Regions from separate parts of the Thalassotalea ganghwensis genome, predicted to be linked through region 1. Evidence: predicted binding sites of a transcription regulator. Region 1 holds the regulator's gene; the other holds the start of a gene.
What was found. The regulator FNR, encoded in region 1, switches genes on or off when oxygen is low (the NO sensors DNR and NnrR bind a similar motif). The targets are predictions, from matches to a motif close to TTGATCTAGATCAA.

Region 1 (7,974 bases):
GCTACTCTTATTATTGCTAACACAAACCCAGATGACTTGGTTGTTGGTGATTATTATAAAAAAGGTAAAGCGATTAATTTAGAGCTTGATAAAATTAAACTTGCTCAAAAGCTAGGCATGAAGTTTGACCTCAAATTTAGCGATGAGCAATTGGTGATAAAACCAACAGGCATAGAAAAAGAATTTCCATTGTTAAATGTAAATTTTTATCACCCAACGCTTGCAGAAAAAGACTTTTATGTTGCGTTAACCGCCGATGGCAATGGCCACTTTAGACAAACAATTGACCATGATATAAAAGGAAAATGGCGCGTTACCATATCTTCATTTGAAGATACTTGGAAAATTCAAAATACCATTACGCTTCCGCAAACAGAATTTATCGAGATAATCCCCAAGCCAATAGAAGCTAACTAATGTCAAGCAGTTGTTTTCATTGTGGTGAACCAATTCCTCAAGGTATCACCCTAACCACTTTGATTAAAAATAAAGCCGAACACATGTGTTGTGTCGGCTGTCAGGCTATAGCTGAAACCATCGTCAATAGTGGCCTAGAAGAGTATTATCAATTTAGAACGGAGAAAGCTCCTAAAGGCGAACAATTGATCCCCGCAGAATTGGCGAAGAAAAAATTGCTTGACGACGATAGCCTGCAAAGCGAATTTACTTTTAATCACGGTACTCAAAAAGAAGCTATCCTAACCATTGAAGGTATAAATTGTGCTGCTTGTGCTTGGTTAATTGAAATGCAAACAGCCAAAATACCTGGGATTATTGCTATCAGCGTCAATGCCACCACACAGCGAGCTACTGTTAAATGGGATTCCCAACAAGTAAAACTGAGTGAAATACTCATTGCCATTAATGATATTGGCTATCAAGCAACGCCATTTAAAGCAAATGATATAGAAAAGAACAACAATGCTCGAGCTAAAGTGTTTATAAAGCGCTTGGGAATTTCTGGCATCTTAATGATGCAAGTGATGATGATTGCGATCGGAATGTATTTTGGTGCTTTCTCAGACATGTCAGATAGCATAAAAGTGTATTTACGTTGGACGAGTTTAATGCTGACCTTTCCAATCGTCACCTATGGTGCCTACCCTTTTTATAAAGGTGCCATTAATGCGCTAAAAATAAAGCGATTGTCAATGGATGTGCCCGTATCAATCGCAATTAGTTTAGCCTTTACCGCCAGTGCATGGGCAACAATTAATCAAACAGGTGAAGTGTATTTTGAATCGGTTTCGATGTTTACGTTTCTCTTACTCGTTGGCAAGTTTTTAGAATTTAGAGCGCGAAGTCGCGCTGCAGAAGTATCAGCAAACTTATTAAAACTAATGCCATTAACGGCAACAAAGCTAACAGAAAATCAAGAGATTATCGTTGCAGCTAAACACTTAACGCCAAACGATATTGTTTTAGTTAAACCAGGCGAAACAGTACCTGCTGATGGCATCATTGTGCACGGCCAGAGCCAATTAAATGAGTCAATGCTTTCTGGCGAACAAACCCCATTAACTAAAACGATGAATGATGAAGTATTTGCTGGCACCATAAATACTGATGGCAATATTACGATAAAGGTAAAGCACGATAATCAACATTCATTTTTAAGCCAATTAATCCGCTTAAGTGAATCTTCTCAAGCACATAAACCTAAGCTTGCTATGTTGTCAGACAAAATAGCCCAGTATTTTGTTGCCTTAATTTTGGTATGTGCTGTGGCTACAGCGATTTACTGGCAGCAACATATGCCAGAAGAAGCTTTTTGGATTACCTTATCCGTACTCGTTGCCACCTGCCCTTGTGCTCTGTCACTCGCCACCCCTACGGCATTAACGTGTGCGACGACAAGGCTCAACAAAGAAGGTATTATGATAAAATCTGGCCATGTGCTTGAAACTATGCCTTCGGTAGATTGTATCGCATTTGATAAGACCGGCACATTGACGTCAGGTCAAGTTCAAATAAGCGCTATTAATATTTTAGAGCCATCCTATTCGAAAGAAGATTTACTCGCCCTTAGCGCTGCCTTGGAAAGTTATTCGGAACACCCAATAGCAAGTGCATTTAAACAGTTTAGAAATTTCCAAGTCAACGCAGAAGACGTCCAAATTATCAGCGGAAGCGGTATTAAAGGGGTTATTGATGGCCATCAATATGCTATCGGTAGGTCGTCTTGGCTTTCTGAATCAAAAGAAGATACTGAGCAGGCTCGATGTGTGTTAGCAAAAAATGGAAAACTACTCGCTTCATTTAGTTTTATCGACCAAATACGCGATGACGCAAAAGCTTTGGTAGACAGCCTTAAGAAGAAACATGTTAAAACAATTATGCTCTCAGGGGATAACCTAGCGGGTTGTCAAACGGTGCAAGACGCGCTAACACTTGATCATATCTATGCATCTTGTTCTGCAGAAGACAAGATGAAAAAACTAAAGCACTATCAACAGAAATTCACAGTCGCGATGCTCGGTGACGGTGTGAATGATTCACCAGTTTTTGGCGCAGCCCACATTTCGGTTGCAATGGGTGGAGGCACCGATGTTGCAAAATCAGGGGCAGACGTTATTTTGTTGAATAACCGCTTGTCCTCTATGAAGACCTTATTTAATATTTCAGTTAAAACAAAACGAGTGATTAAACAAAATTACGCTTGGGCGATGGGTTATAATGCCATCGTACTTCCATTAGCGGTAAGTGGTCATATAACGCCATACATGGCTGTTGTTGGTATGTCTTTGAGCTCTATACTTGTTATTACTAATTCACTTCGGTTGCTAAAAAGAGGCTCAAAATGAGTATTATTTATGTATTAATACCTATCGCGATAATTTTAACAGCGTTAGGAATTTACCTCTTTTTTTGGGCCGTAAAAACTGACCAATTTGACGACTTAGAAAAACAAGGATTAAGCATTTTGTTTGAAGAGGACAAACAAAATAAACCACCTAAATCCAATAGTCAGGAACAAGACATTCCGCAGGCAGAAACCAATTCTGACTCAGTGAGTAAAAATGCCCTAAATAAAGAATAACAAAGGAGCTAAATTTAACTTGTCGTCAAACTCCCCCCTTCTATCGCCACTAGTTTTCAATAGGATCCCCTAATGGAGATGAACTTTTTCGCTGGCTTGGTTGTTGGTTTGCTCGGCGCTGGTCATTGCATCGCAATGTGTGGCGGTATTTCATCGATGTTAACGGCTGCTTTGCCCAATGACCAAGGCATTAGCACAAAGAAGTTCTTCTATACACTCTACTACAACATTGGCCGAATTATTAGCTATAGCCTCATTGGTTTTATCGCTGGTTTTACTGGTTCACTTGCTGCAAAAAACCTTGGCGTTCCGTTAAATATAATGAGGTTTATATCGGGTATCTTCTTAATACTTTTAGGGCTATATATCGGTCGCTGGTACAGTGGATTAGTTCAAGTTGAGAAAGTTGGACAAATATTATGGAAATTCCTTTCACCACTCAATAAGAAGTTTCTTCCAGTCGATTCATTAGCCAAAGCATTTGGATTAGGTGCACTCTGGGGCTGGTTACCGTGCGGGCTAGTTTACTCAACACTTACCTGGTCAGTCGCATCAGCGGATCCTTGGCAAGGCGCGCTAATTATGATGGGGTTTGGCATTGGAACTTTACCTGCGCTGCTTAGTGTTTCTGTCGGTTTTTTATCATTCAGGCAACTCATCTCTCATACGCTATTTCGTCAAGTAATGGCGATTACATTGATCATTTATGGAATTATTACGTTAAAGATTGCATCTGGCATAATGTTCTAATAACATCTCCATATACCAGTGTAACAATCTTCTTAGAGTTTATGATGCAAAACCGTCAATGTTCAGGCCAGCAACACATTCATTGCCAAAATTGTAGTATTAGTGAGCTATGCCTGCCTTTTACTCTCAATGATCAAGAACTTGAAAAGCTTGATCAAATCATTGACCGCAAGCGTCCTATTCATAAAGGCGAACAATTGTTTCGTGACGGAGAGAAGATGCAATCATTATTCGCTATCCGTTCAGGTACCTTTAAAACATTTACTGTTGATGAGCATGGTGAAGAACAAATCACCGGTTTTCATTTGGCTGGAGATTTGCTCGGTTTCGATGCAATCGCAGCTGAAAAGCACCCTAGTTTTGCAAAAGCATTAGAAACATCTATGGTGTGTGAAATTCCTTACGATACCCTTGACGCGTTATCAAACTCTGTGCCTAAATTGAAAAAGCAAATTCTGAGAATGATGAGCACGGAAATTAAGGCTGATCAAGAAATGCTGACCTTGCTAAATCGTAAAAATGCAGAACAACGTTTGGCAACCTTTCTTTCATCGCTCAGCATGAGGTTCCATGCACGAGGTCTATCGCAAACAGAATTTAGATTAACGATGACACGCAGTGATATCGGTAACTATATTGGTTTAACCGTAGAAACGATTAGCCGACTATTAAATCGTTTTCACAAAAGCCAATTAATCGAAGTTGAAGGTAAATTTATTCGTATCCTTGATATAGAAAAATTGAAAGAGGTTGCCGCACTTTAGCGGCAATATTCACGCTCAGAAACGCTCCACAAACTTTATCCCTATAGTAGCAAGTTCTTGCGTACTATTTTTCAGTTACATATCAATAATAAATCAACAACTAATATCTTGATTTAAAACAATGATCAGCAATTCTTTGCTGCATGATCATTGAACAACTACACTTATATCATTAGTATAAAAACTCACTATATGATTCAGGTAATGCTAGAGGCACGAAATGGAAAAGTATAAAAAGATTTTAGCCGTCATCGATCCAACCACTGAGCATCAAAAAGCGCTTGAACGAGCGGTAGAGTTAGCTAATAAAACGGGTGCAACCATTACCGCATTTATGTGCATTTATGATTTTTCCTACGAAATGACGACTATGTTATCGAGTGACGAGCGAGAAGCAATGCGTCAAACGGTTATCAAGGACAGGGAACTTTGGTTACAAGAAAAAATCACCTCATTACCAAAAAATTCTCTAACTATCGATTTTAAAGTCGTTTGGCATAATCGCCCGTTTGAACCGATTATTGAGCAGGTATTAACCCAAGGCTTTGACATCGTACTTAAAGGCACACATGAACACCATAAGTTAAAGTCGGTCATTTTCACCCCTACTGATTGGCATTTAATTAGAAAATGTCCATCTCCTGTATTACTGGTTAAAGAGCATAGTTGGCCGAAAGGAGGTAACATTTTAGCCGCTGTTCATGTTGGTAGCGATGAAAAAGAACACCAAGCGTTAAACAATAAAATTACTGAAGAGGCGATTAACCTTTCAAAAATAATCGACGCGAATGTCCATTTAGTGAACTCATTTCCTGGCACGCCCGTTAATATTGCCATAGAAATTCCTGAATTTAATGCTGGGGAATATAATGAATCGATGCTTAATCACCACAAAGTTGCGATGGCCAATCATGCACAAAAATTTGGTGTAGACAGCACTCATACACACGTAGAAGAAGGTCTTCCTGAAGAGGTTATTCAGCATCAAGCTGAAAAATTAGATGCTGAACTCGTCATACTCGGTACCATTGGTAGAACTGGCATTTCAGCCGCATTAATAGGTAATACCGCCGAGCATGTTATCGATAACCTAAATTGTGATGTTTTAGCATTGAAGCCTGAAGGTTATGTTTCACCAATGGCGCAATAGTTAATAATTAACATCAAATCTGTACCGCGGGCTGTTAGCAAACATTATCTGCTACACAGCCCCTAATAACACATCAAACTAGTCGTTTAGCGTTAGACTCTCTTATAAATAACTTACCTCTAAAATAAATAAGCGATATAATATGTCGCCATTTTTAATCAAATAAGTTCAGCGATTATCATATAGCTGTGTAATAAACGTAAACTAGGTAGTTAAAGTAAAATGAATCAAGTCGATAACCGCAAAGAAGTTTTTGAAATGAATAAGTTACAAAAAAGACTTCGAAGTAAAGTTGGTAAGGCTATTGCTGATTATCATATGATCGAAGATGGTGATGTCGTGATGGCCGCTATTAGTGGCGGTAAAGATTCCTTTGCTATGCTCGATATTCTATTAAGCCTTCAAAAATCTGCACCAATAAACTTTAAGGTTGTAGCCGTAAATCTCGATCAGAAGCAACCGGGCTTTCCAGCCGATGTCTTACCTAATTACTTTGAAAGCTTAAATATTCCGTATTATATCGTTGATAAAGATACATATTCAGTCGTTAAAGCTAAAGTACCAGAAGGGAAAACAACCTGCGGTTTATGTTCTCGTTTAAGGCGAGGAACACTGTATTCGTTTGCTGAAGAGATCGGAGCCACGAAAATAGCACTGGGTCATCATATGGACGATATCGTTGAAACACTCTTTCTTAATATGTTTTTTGGTGCAAAACTTAAAGCAATGCCCCCCAAACTTAGAGCAGATGATTTACGAAATACCGTTATTAGACCATTATCCTACTGTCGTGAAAAAGATCTAGTCGAATTTGCCCAATTACGAGAATACCCAATCATTCCTTGTAACCTTTGTGGTTCACAGGAAAACCTCCAAAGACAACATATTAAAAGTATGCTTAATCAATGGGATAAAACAAATCCTGGCCGCGTCGAAAATGTTTTTAAATCGATAAAGAATGTCAGTCCAAGTCAATTAGCAGATACGGAGCTGTTTGATTTTGCAAACTTGCCGATAGATCGCAGTAAACCAAGAGAAGCTTATGACTTTTCAAAAGAGACCGTATCCTCAACCAATATCGATGAGTCACTCATTATTAATGTCTCTAACCTATAGCACGATGATTTTTTAAGATAAGGTAGCAGCATACTTAATTAAAAAGCGCCATTGTTAACTATACAGTAAAACCTATGTACATTCGCGAGTAAGTGATAGGCTTTATCAGTAGAGCTTTTGCAAGGCATTATTTACGTACACACTGTGTATATACGGTGTGTACGTTTTTAAAAGTAATCTTATTTAACTATCTATCTAATAATTTATATCGGCTATTTACATTATAGGATTGGGTTTCGTCATTTCTGCTCATATGTAAAAATTGGAAGGTCTGCTATGAGACTAATAGCAGACGGTCGAGTGTTATGCCTGACGGTGAAGTATGTGCCGGCACCATTGATAGTTACTTCGGCTATACGCCCATAGCGGACCTAACAAATTACCTAGTTGAGTCTGTTCGAACGGCAAATATAATGAGAAAGAGGCCAGTTGAATATTCGAGAATCAATCAAAAATGAAATCAACAGCTCTGCTCCCCGCAGGTCCAAAGAGTTGGTTACAATACCTATACAGATAAAAAGGTATTGCAGAATCGCAACGTTCCTCTTAAGAAACAAGATCAAATGGTACTGATTTATGCTCATTTTACGCTAACAATACCGCTACTTTTCTATGAGTTGCACTAGGCTCTGATAAATCGAGCTAGCAAATTTTTCTTATTCGCACAATAATTAAGTACAGTAATCAATTTCACTGAAGAAATGCCGTTAGAACTGCTTCTATAAAGGCTCATAAGTGAAAAACAATTATTAGGCAAGGTATCAACGACATCTTCGTATGACTGGGAGAACAAGATTGTCATTCTATTCACGGTCTCTTTTATTTTTCACTATATGGTGTTGGCATGTCTGTGCTTATTCGACGGAAAATATTAAAAGCAACTTATTTGAGCTAGGCGAATTGAACTTTCAGCTTGTCGCGGAGGATGCTGATGTGCCCTCCTGTTGCACCGCAATGGTCCAAGATAAGTCCGGGTTTATCTGGCTGGGTAGTCAGGAAGGCTTGTATCGATTTGATGGCTACGACTTAAAAAAATACTTACATGAGCCAAATCAGGCAGATTCCATAGCGGGTAATTTTATCTACAGTCTGTGGAGCGCAGCAGATGGAAAAATCTGGGTTGGTACTATAGACAACGGTGTTTCGGTGTATCG
Region 2 (7,974 bases), on a different contig from region 1:
ACATTTAGATTTGGATTGATTTGATCAGACAATACTACCGTCAATAACTGGCCATTTAACAATGCGGTAAAACACCAAGCTTGAAAGCTATTATCATAATGAACGTCGTCATTGATGATCAGTGATTGATTCATTGATGTAGTTCCTGCCTCAACATAGTCATTACTGCGTCAGGGTCGGGCCTAACACCGCGCCATTGTTCAAATGCGGCGGCTGCTTGAAATACTAACATACCCAACCCATCAATAAGCTTATCGACTCCATGTGTTTGAGCTTGCTGTAAGAATATTGGTAAATCTTTTCCATAGACCATGTCATAACATACACATGTTTTAGTAAAGATGGTTGGTGGAATAGACAACGGGTGACCTGACAATCCTGATGACGTTGCATTGATAATAATATCGGCTTGATAATTGACAAGCTCTTCGAACGTCATCGCTTTAACTGTTTCAATATTATACTTATGGGCAATTGCTAAGGCTTTTTCTTGAGTACGATTCGCGATAACTAATTGAGCAGGTTGTTCTGCTAATAGAGACGGTATAACACCTTTTGCTGCTCCACCAGCGCCAAGGAGTAAAATATTTTTTCCGCTGACTTTGACACCACAACGATAAAGATCATTCACTAGTCCGATTCCGTCGGTATTATCACCAAATATTTTTCCGTCAGAGAATGAAAGCGTGTTTACCGCTTCTGAAAGTTTTGCCCTGTCGGTCAATTGATCACAAATGTCAAATGCTTGCTCTTTGAAAGGCACAGTCACATTCGCCCCCTTACCACCCTGCTCAATAAAAGAACGGACTGTCGATTCAAATGCATTGAATGCAACCAACTCTTTTTGATATTCAATTGCTTGTTTCGTTTGTTGTGCGAATAGACGATGGATAAAGGGAGATTTAGATTGTTTTATGGGGTTACCATAAACTCGATATTGTTCCATAAACATAATTAACTGACTAATTTGTTGTTAGACTAACTGTTTAACAACTTTTTGCCAATCATGGTTTATTTGATAAAAAAACGAAATGATATAAGAAAGCCACATCCATAGATGTGGCTTTAGGTAAGATGTAGGACTTATTTAAAACTAGAATTTGTAGCCAATCATAATTGAGTAGACCATTGGATCTACATCTACGTCAGCTTTACCAATGCTTTGACCGCCAACGTCAAAAGTCGCTTCGGTAGCAATATCGATATAACGAGCAGATGCATTAATGTGCCACTGATCATTTAAATGAAAGTCAGCGCCTACTTGGAATGATAAACCAAAAGAACCATCTAACTCTAAGTTGCTAAGTCCTAGACTTTGAGGAGCAGCTTCAAACTCTTCGTCAAAGAAAATGGTATAGTTTAAACCAGCACCCAAGTAAGGTTTAATATTTGTGCCTGTGTCAAAGTAATAAAGTGCACTCACCGTTGGTGGTAAGTGGGTAACTTCAGCAAGTTTGGCACCATCAACACCCAACACTGCACCTTTATCTTGAATCGTTACGTCGTGTTTAAACGGTGTTGCAGCTAAAACTTCAAACGCCCAGTTTTTATCATAAAAGTAGACGAAATTAAGACCTAACTGGGCATTGTCATCCACAGTTAATGTCATCGTAGAATCCGCACCACCCAACAAAATTGATGATTTACCGCTGTCTGGGTTAACTGTTGTGTAACCACCACGGACCAACATATCGCCAGCCTGATAATCTGCAGCAATTGCTGCAACTGGTAATGAAGAGATTAATGCGAGAGCTAAAAGTGCTTTTTTCATGTTCGTTTCCCTTAAATCGTTCGAAACTTTAAATTGGCGCCATTGTAGACACGACATTTAAAAGTTTTATTGACCTACCTCAACAAATTAGGCCAATAACAGGAATAGAAAGCACTTTCGTGTAGAAATGTTGATCTAGAACAAGCTATTTGAAATGTGATGAACTAAACAAGCACGGTATAAATCTTATATAACCAGACAATAACAAAGTATACGATTGCCGTGAACACAGCGGCCGAGCCCAAATCCTTTGCGCGCCCGCTTAATTCATGGTGCTCACTACCGACTCTATCAACAACGGCTTCGATGGCCGTATTTAATAACTCAGCAATCAACATGACAAATGGCCCAGAAATTAACACGGCAAACTCGGCTAAATCATTAGCAAGCCAAAATGACAATGGTAAAAAAACAATCGTTAACCAAGTGTATTGGCGAAAGGCTATCTCATGTTGATAAGCCGCTTTAAATCCTAGTAAGCTATGTTTAGTAGCAGGGCCAAAACGGGCAATATGCCCATATTTATTCTTATTCATCTGTCACCTTACACCCAGTCTTGTGCTACCAAGTAATCAGCTAGTCTCGCTTCTTCACTTTCTGGCTCTGGCTGGTAATTATATTGCCAACGCGCTAAAGGTGGCATCGACATTAGAATTGATTCAGTGCGACCTCCAGATTGCAAACCAAATAAAGTACCGCGGTCAAAGACTAGATTAAACTCAACATAACGTCCTCGTCTATATAATTGAAATTGACGATGTGAATCTTGATAAGGGGTATCTTTACGTTTATTCATTATTGGCACATAAGCGTCAATGTAACCTTGACCAACGGCTTGAATATAGTCAAAACATTTATCAAATCCCCAAGCGTTCAAATCATCAAAAAACAATCCACCTACGCCTCGAGTCTCATTGCGATGCTTTAAGTAAAAATATTCATCGCACCACTTTTTATAATCTTGATAAACATTTTCACCGAAAGGTTCAGATAGGTTTTTGGCTGTTTGATGCCAATGAATAACGTCTTCATCAAATGGGTAAAAAGGTGTTAGGTCGAAACCACCACCAAACCACCAAACAGGTTCTTCGCCTTCTTTTTCTGCAATAAAAAACCGAACATTAGCATGAGAGGTTGGAATAAATGGGTTTTTTGGATGAATAACCAACGAAACTCCACAGGCTTGCCAACGACGACCAGCTAACTCAGGACGATGAGCAGTAGCCGAAGGGGGTAATTGCTCCCCTGACACAAGAGAAAAATTAACCCCCCCTTGTTCAATTACAGCCCCATTGGTTAATACACGAGTTCGACCGCCACCGCCTTCCGTGCGCGTCCAATTATCTTCAACAAACGTTGCTTTACCATCAGCCTGTTCAAGCGCCTGACAGATTTGATCTTGTAACGCTTTAAGGTATGTAATTACTTGCTCAATATTTACCGTACTCATTGGCGGATGGTCTCTCCTGTATATGCATTAATAATGGTAGATGGCTTAGTAAAACCTAACGTATTAGATTTGATAATAAAATCGACTTGGTTACCTAAGGTAGCTTCTACTTCTTGCCATGTCTTCGCCGGCTCTTGACCTGATAGATTAGCACTGGTTGAAACGATGGGTTTTCCAACAGCCTCGCACAATGCGACAACATCTGGATGGTCGGTAATTCTTACCGCTATCGTATCAAATTGACCACAAACGTATTCTGATAAGTTAGCCGATTTTTTAAGTAGCTGTGTCGTACCATTAGGCCAACGAGATAAAATAACCGTTTTTAAATCAGGAGCGATATCACTATCATCAATATATCGGCTCAACTGATGATAATGACTTGCTAGTAAAATAAGTCCTTTTTCTTTCGGCCTATTTTTTATTGCCAAAATTTTCTTTATGGCGTCAATGTTATCTGGATCACAACCTAAACCAAATACAGCTTCTGTTGGATAAGCAATAACACCGCCTTGTTGGTAAATTGTTTTAGCGTTTGACATTTACAAGTTGGTTGCCAGCAAAAGTTTTGCTGGCAAGTATACTTTTTTTTTGCACTATATGCATGGATAGATTGCTATAGCAACACGGTTATTTGCAACTCAAATAGATATTAAACGCTCATTGTTTTGACTTTTTCTCTCAGAATAAACTTTTGAATTTTGCCTGTAGATGTTTTAGGTAAATCACTAAAAATAATATGCTTAGGTGCTTTAAAGGTTGCCATGTTATCTCGACAGAAGTTGATTAACTCTTGTTCAGACGCGTGCTGATTTACCTTTAAGGTGACAAAAGCACAGGGAGTTTCGCCCCACTTTTCATCCGGCCTAGCGACAACAGCTGCCTCCATAACCGCTGGATGCTTGTATAGTGTGCTTTCGACTTCTACGGAAGATATGTTTTCACCACCAGAAATAATAATATCTTTTGAGCGATCACGAATTTCAATGTAGCCATCAGGATGCTTAACCGCCAAATCCCCTGAATGAAACCAACCATGTTTAAATGCCTGTTCTGTTGCGGTAGCATTTTTAAGGTAACCTTTCATGGTCGTGTTGCCTCGAAACATTATTTCGCCAATAGATTCTCCATCATTAGCAACGGGCAACATGGTGTTCGGATCAAGAACATCAACTTCTTCTTGAGTTGGGTAACGCACCCCTTGTCTCGCTTTTAAAGCCGCTTTAGCATCTTCATCATGCCTGTCCCATTGTTCTTGCCATTCACTTACAACACAAGGACCATAAACTTCTGTCAAACCATAACCTTGGGTTATCTCTATTCCCATATTCTCCATGCCTTTAATCACAGTAGCTGGTGGTGGCGCGCCTGCGGTCATCGCTTTTATCGGTTGGCGAAGTTGCTCCAAACGATGGGTATCAGCATTTAAAATCATATTTAACACAATAGGAGCACCACAAAAATGCGTAATATTATGTTCAATAAAGGCATCAAGAATGTCATTGGCATCAACTTTTCGTAGACAAACTTGTGTCCCACCAACAGCCACTACTGTCCATGGGAAACACCAGCCGTTACAATGAAACATCGGTAATGTCCATAAATAGTGAGTGTTCTTGTCGAGAGGCCAAATCATATTATTGCCAATGGCGTTTAAGTAGGCTCCCCGATGAGAATAGACCACCCCCTTAGGATTACCGGTTGTTCCTGAAGTATAATTAAGCGCCAACGCTTGCCATTCATCACAAATTAGATTGCCATGAAACTCAGGCTCCCCCTCTGCTAACAGTGCTTGGTAAGTCAATTGCCCGACCAATTCACCTTGGCAACGCTCATCAACAATATCGATCACTAATGGCGAACGCGAGCATAAACTAAGCGCCTGCTTGATAATAGCGCTAAAAGCGCTATCAACAAGAAGTACATCACATTCGCCATGGTCAAGAATAAACGCAATCTGCTCAGCATCTAATCGAATATTAATCGCATTTAATACTGCGCCGGTCAGTGGCACACCATAATGTGCGTCTAAAAATGCAGGTATATTAGCCGCCATGACACTCACCGTATTTCCAGGTTTAACGCCTCGCTTAATTAACGCGCTCGCCAACCGTCTTACGTTTTCACGGTATTGTTGATACGTAAAACGCTGGTCACCATAAATAATCGCTACTTTATTTGGGTACACATCAGCGGTGCGATTTAAGAAGTTAATCGGTGAGAGCGGCATATGGTTTGCTGCCACTTTATCAAGCCCTTGCTGGTAAATATTCGTCATTATCATCCCCTTTTAGGTACACCGCGGTCCACTCAACCACTGAAATGCCTTTTTCAACCAGTTTACGCTTTTTATCCCGTATAAAAATTAGCCTTTGGTCTAATAACTTGCTCTTGTTTTTGATTAAAATACCAACAATTATTCTTTGACTATTTCCGTATTTCAGCAAACAAAGGTATAATGCGCGCCTTATTTTCCATGTGATGACACAGTCATTACAAAAACTAGCTCGCAAATCACAAGGTAAGCAATCATGAAAGTCGGTATTATCATGGGGTCAAAATCTGATTGGCCAACAATGAAACATGCTACAGATATGTTAGATTTATTAAATGTTCCATATGAAACAAAAGTCGTTTCTGCTCATAGAACACCTCACTTATTAGCAGAGTATGCCGAGTCTGCTAAAGAACGAGGACTTAAGGTGATTATTGCTGGAGCTGGTGGCGCTGCTCACTTACCAGGCATGACCGCGGCATTTACACCATTGCCAGTACTTGGTGTTCCGGTGCAGTCCAAAGCGTTAAGTGGACAAGACTCCTTGTTATCTATTGTTCAAATGCCAAAAGGTATAGCTGTAGGAACATTAGCAATAGGAACTGCTGGCGCTGCCAATGCTGGTCTACTTGCAGCACAAATACTCGCTACCCATGACGATGAAATAATGGCGAATATTGAAAAGTTTAGGAAAGAACAAACAGATAACATTCTCAACAACCCGGATCCAGCAGAATAAGCGAGCTAAATAGATGAAAAAGGTATTGGTATTGGGTGCCGGGCAACTTGCTCGAATGATGGATCTAGCTGGCACACCATTGGGCATGGATATTAAGGCTTTTGATGTTCGAACCAATCAAGTTGTTCATCCAACTGATCCTGAGCATGTCTATGGAGATCTTAGCCAAGGTATTACGCAGTGTGATGTGATCACTGCAGAGTTTGAACATGTAGCTCATGATGTATTACAACAATGCCAAGCCTCTGGAAAATTGTTCCCAAGCGCAGAATCAATAAAAATTGGAGGAGATCGGCGTTTAGAGAAAGCATTACTTGATGCTTGTAATGTGGCCAATGCCAAACATGTCGTGATCGCAAACAAAGCAGATTTTGAGCGTGCATTAACCACACTAACGTTACCTATAATTTTTAAAAGTGCTTTAGAAGGGTACGATGGTAAAGGCCAATGGCGCTTAAAAAATCGTGCAGATGCCGACCAGATCTGGCAAGAGATGTCAGCATTTATCGAGAATGCAACCTCATCAGTTCCTCAAGGAATCGTTGCCGAGCAAATGGTGGCTTTTGATCGTGAAGTATCTATTGTTGGAGCTCGCAATACCCATGGTGAAATAGCGGTCTATCCGCTCACTGAGAATCACCACACTAATGGCATCCTAAGCGTTTCTGTCGCGGCTCCTGTTCAGCAAGCGCTGCAAGAACAAGCGTTAGAAATTTTTACCAAACTTGCTAGTAAACTCGATTACGTTGGCGTATTAGCGATCGAATTTTTCCAAATAGGAGAAACCCTATTGGTTAATGAAATTGCCCCACGGGTTCATAACTCGGGTCATTGGACGCAACAAGGTGCAGACACCTGTCAGTTTGAAAATCATGTTCGAGCTATTTCTGGCTTACCATTAGGTAGCACTCACTTAGTACGACCTACAGCTATGGTTAATATTATTGGTGAAGATAATATTTCTGAAGAAATTTACCGAATTCCAAGTGTTAGTATGCATTGGTACGACAAAGAAAAACGTGCTGGCCGTAAAATGGGTCACATCAATGTTTGTGGTAGCAATGAAAAAGAACTCGCCTCGCGTTTAGTTGAGCTGAGCGGGCTACTTAACGAAGATTCGTTTCCAGATTTAAAAACATTCGCGCAAGCGTATTTAGCCAAAGTAAACTAAAACGGTCAAAGAAAAAAGCGAGTGGTAGCTCGCTTTTTTTTATGCATGAATTGGCTCTCACTGTTCAGAATTTACGGAGAGCTTTTTAATAAGGCCTCTTATGTAATGACGTCATTCGTTGATGCAATTACACTTACAAATGCGGCGTAAGCGATAACTCAAAATCACCAACGTGAATCTCCGCTTTTTCTTGATGTTTTGTCATCATTATTGGTGACGCAATCAATACTTCTCGCCCAGAAGATATGTCAAAAATCTTTGTGCTGATTCTCACGTTATCCTGATCTTCAATTGATGAAGTTAATAAAATCTTCAGGTTGTTAGACATTAGCATTTCGCTTTCAGCATTTTCCTTATTGAGGATTTGAAACTCCGCAAGAATCTTTCCATGAGACTTCAGCGTTAAATCAAACATCACAGGTTGAGCTGTTGCTGTCATCACAAAAAAACTAGTAAGCACCATTGAAATCACACTCAACATTACACTCAATTTAGTGTTGAGACTTTTTAACGTGAAATGCTGTTTTTTTTGTAAATCGCTGACATCTAGTTCTAAAACCGACGCTAT

Region 2: the regulator FNR is predicted to act here: its motif matches at 1,902-1,915, upstream of ACSLUH_RS12720 (OmpW/AlkL family protein).

What each region holds. Positions count from the first base shown of each region.
Region 1 is NZ_JBQRUM010000004.1:200,814-208,787, forward strand. It holds gene ACSLUH_RS06000 (FixH family protein) at 1-417, shown strand, start outside; gene ACSLUH_RS06005 (heavy metal translocating P-type ATPase) at 417-2,804, shown strand; gene ccoS (cbb3-type cytochrome oxidase assembly protein CcoS) at 2,801-3,040, shown strand; gene ACSLUH_RS06015 (sulfite exporter TauE/SafE family protein) at 3,113-3,790, shown strand; gene ACSLUH_RS06020 (fumarate/nitrate reduction transcriptional regulator Fnr) at 3,835-4,554, shown strand; gene uspE (universal stress protein UspE) at 4,775-5,704, shown strand; gene ttcA (tRNA 2-thiocytidine(32) synthetase TtcA) at 5,927-6,820, shown strand; gene ACSLUH_RS06035 (ligand-binding sensor domain-containing protein) at 7,775-7,974, shown strand, end outside.
Region 2 is NZ_JBQRUM010000012.1:1,456-9,429, forward strand. It holds gene ACSLUH_RS12710 (hypothetical protein) at 1-134, opposite strand, end outside; gene aroE (shikimate dehydrogenase) at 131-946, opposite strand; gene ACSLUH_RS12720 (OmpW/AlkL family protein) at 1,094-1,771, opposite strand; gene ACSLUH_RS12725 (diacylglycerol kinase) at 1,936-2,307, opposite strand; gene hemF (oxygen-dependent coproporphyrinogen oxidase) at 2,316-3,221, opposite strand; gene tsaC (L-threonylcarbamoyladenylate synthase type 1 TsaC) at 3,218-3,763, opposite strand; gene ACSLUH_RS12740 (acyl-CoA synthetase) at 3,874-5,499, opposite strand; gene purE (5-(carboxyamino)imidazole ribonucleotide mutase) at 5,753-6,235, shown strand; gene ACSLUH_RS12750 (5-(carboxyamino)imidazole ribonucleotide synthase) at 6,249-7,406, shown strand; gene ACSLUH_RS12755 (helix-turn-helix domain-containing protein) at 7,540-7,974, opposite strand, start outside.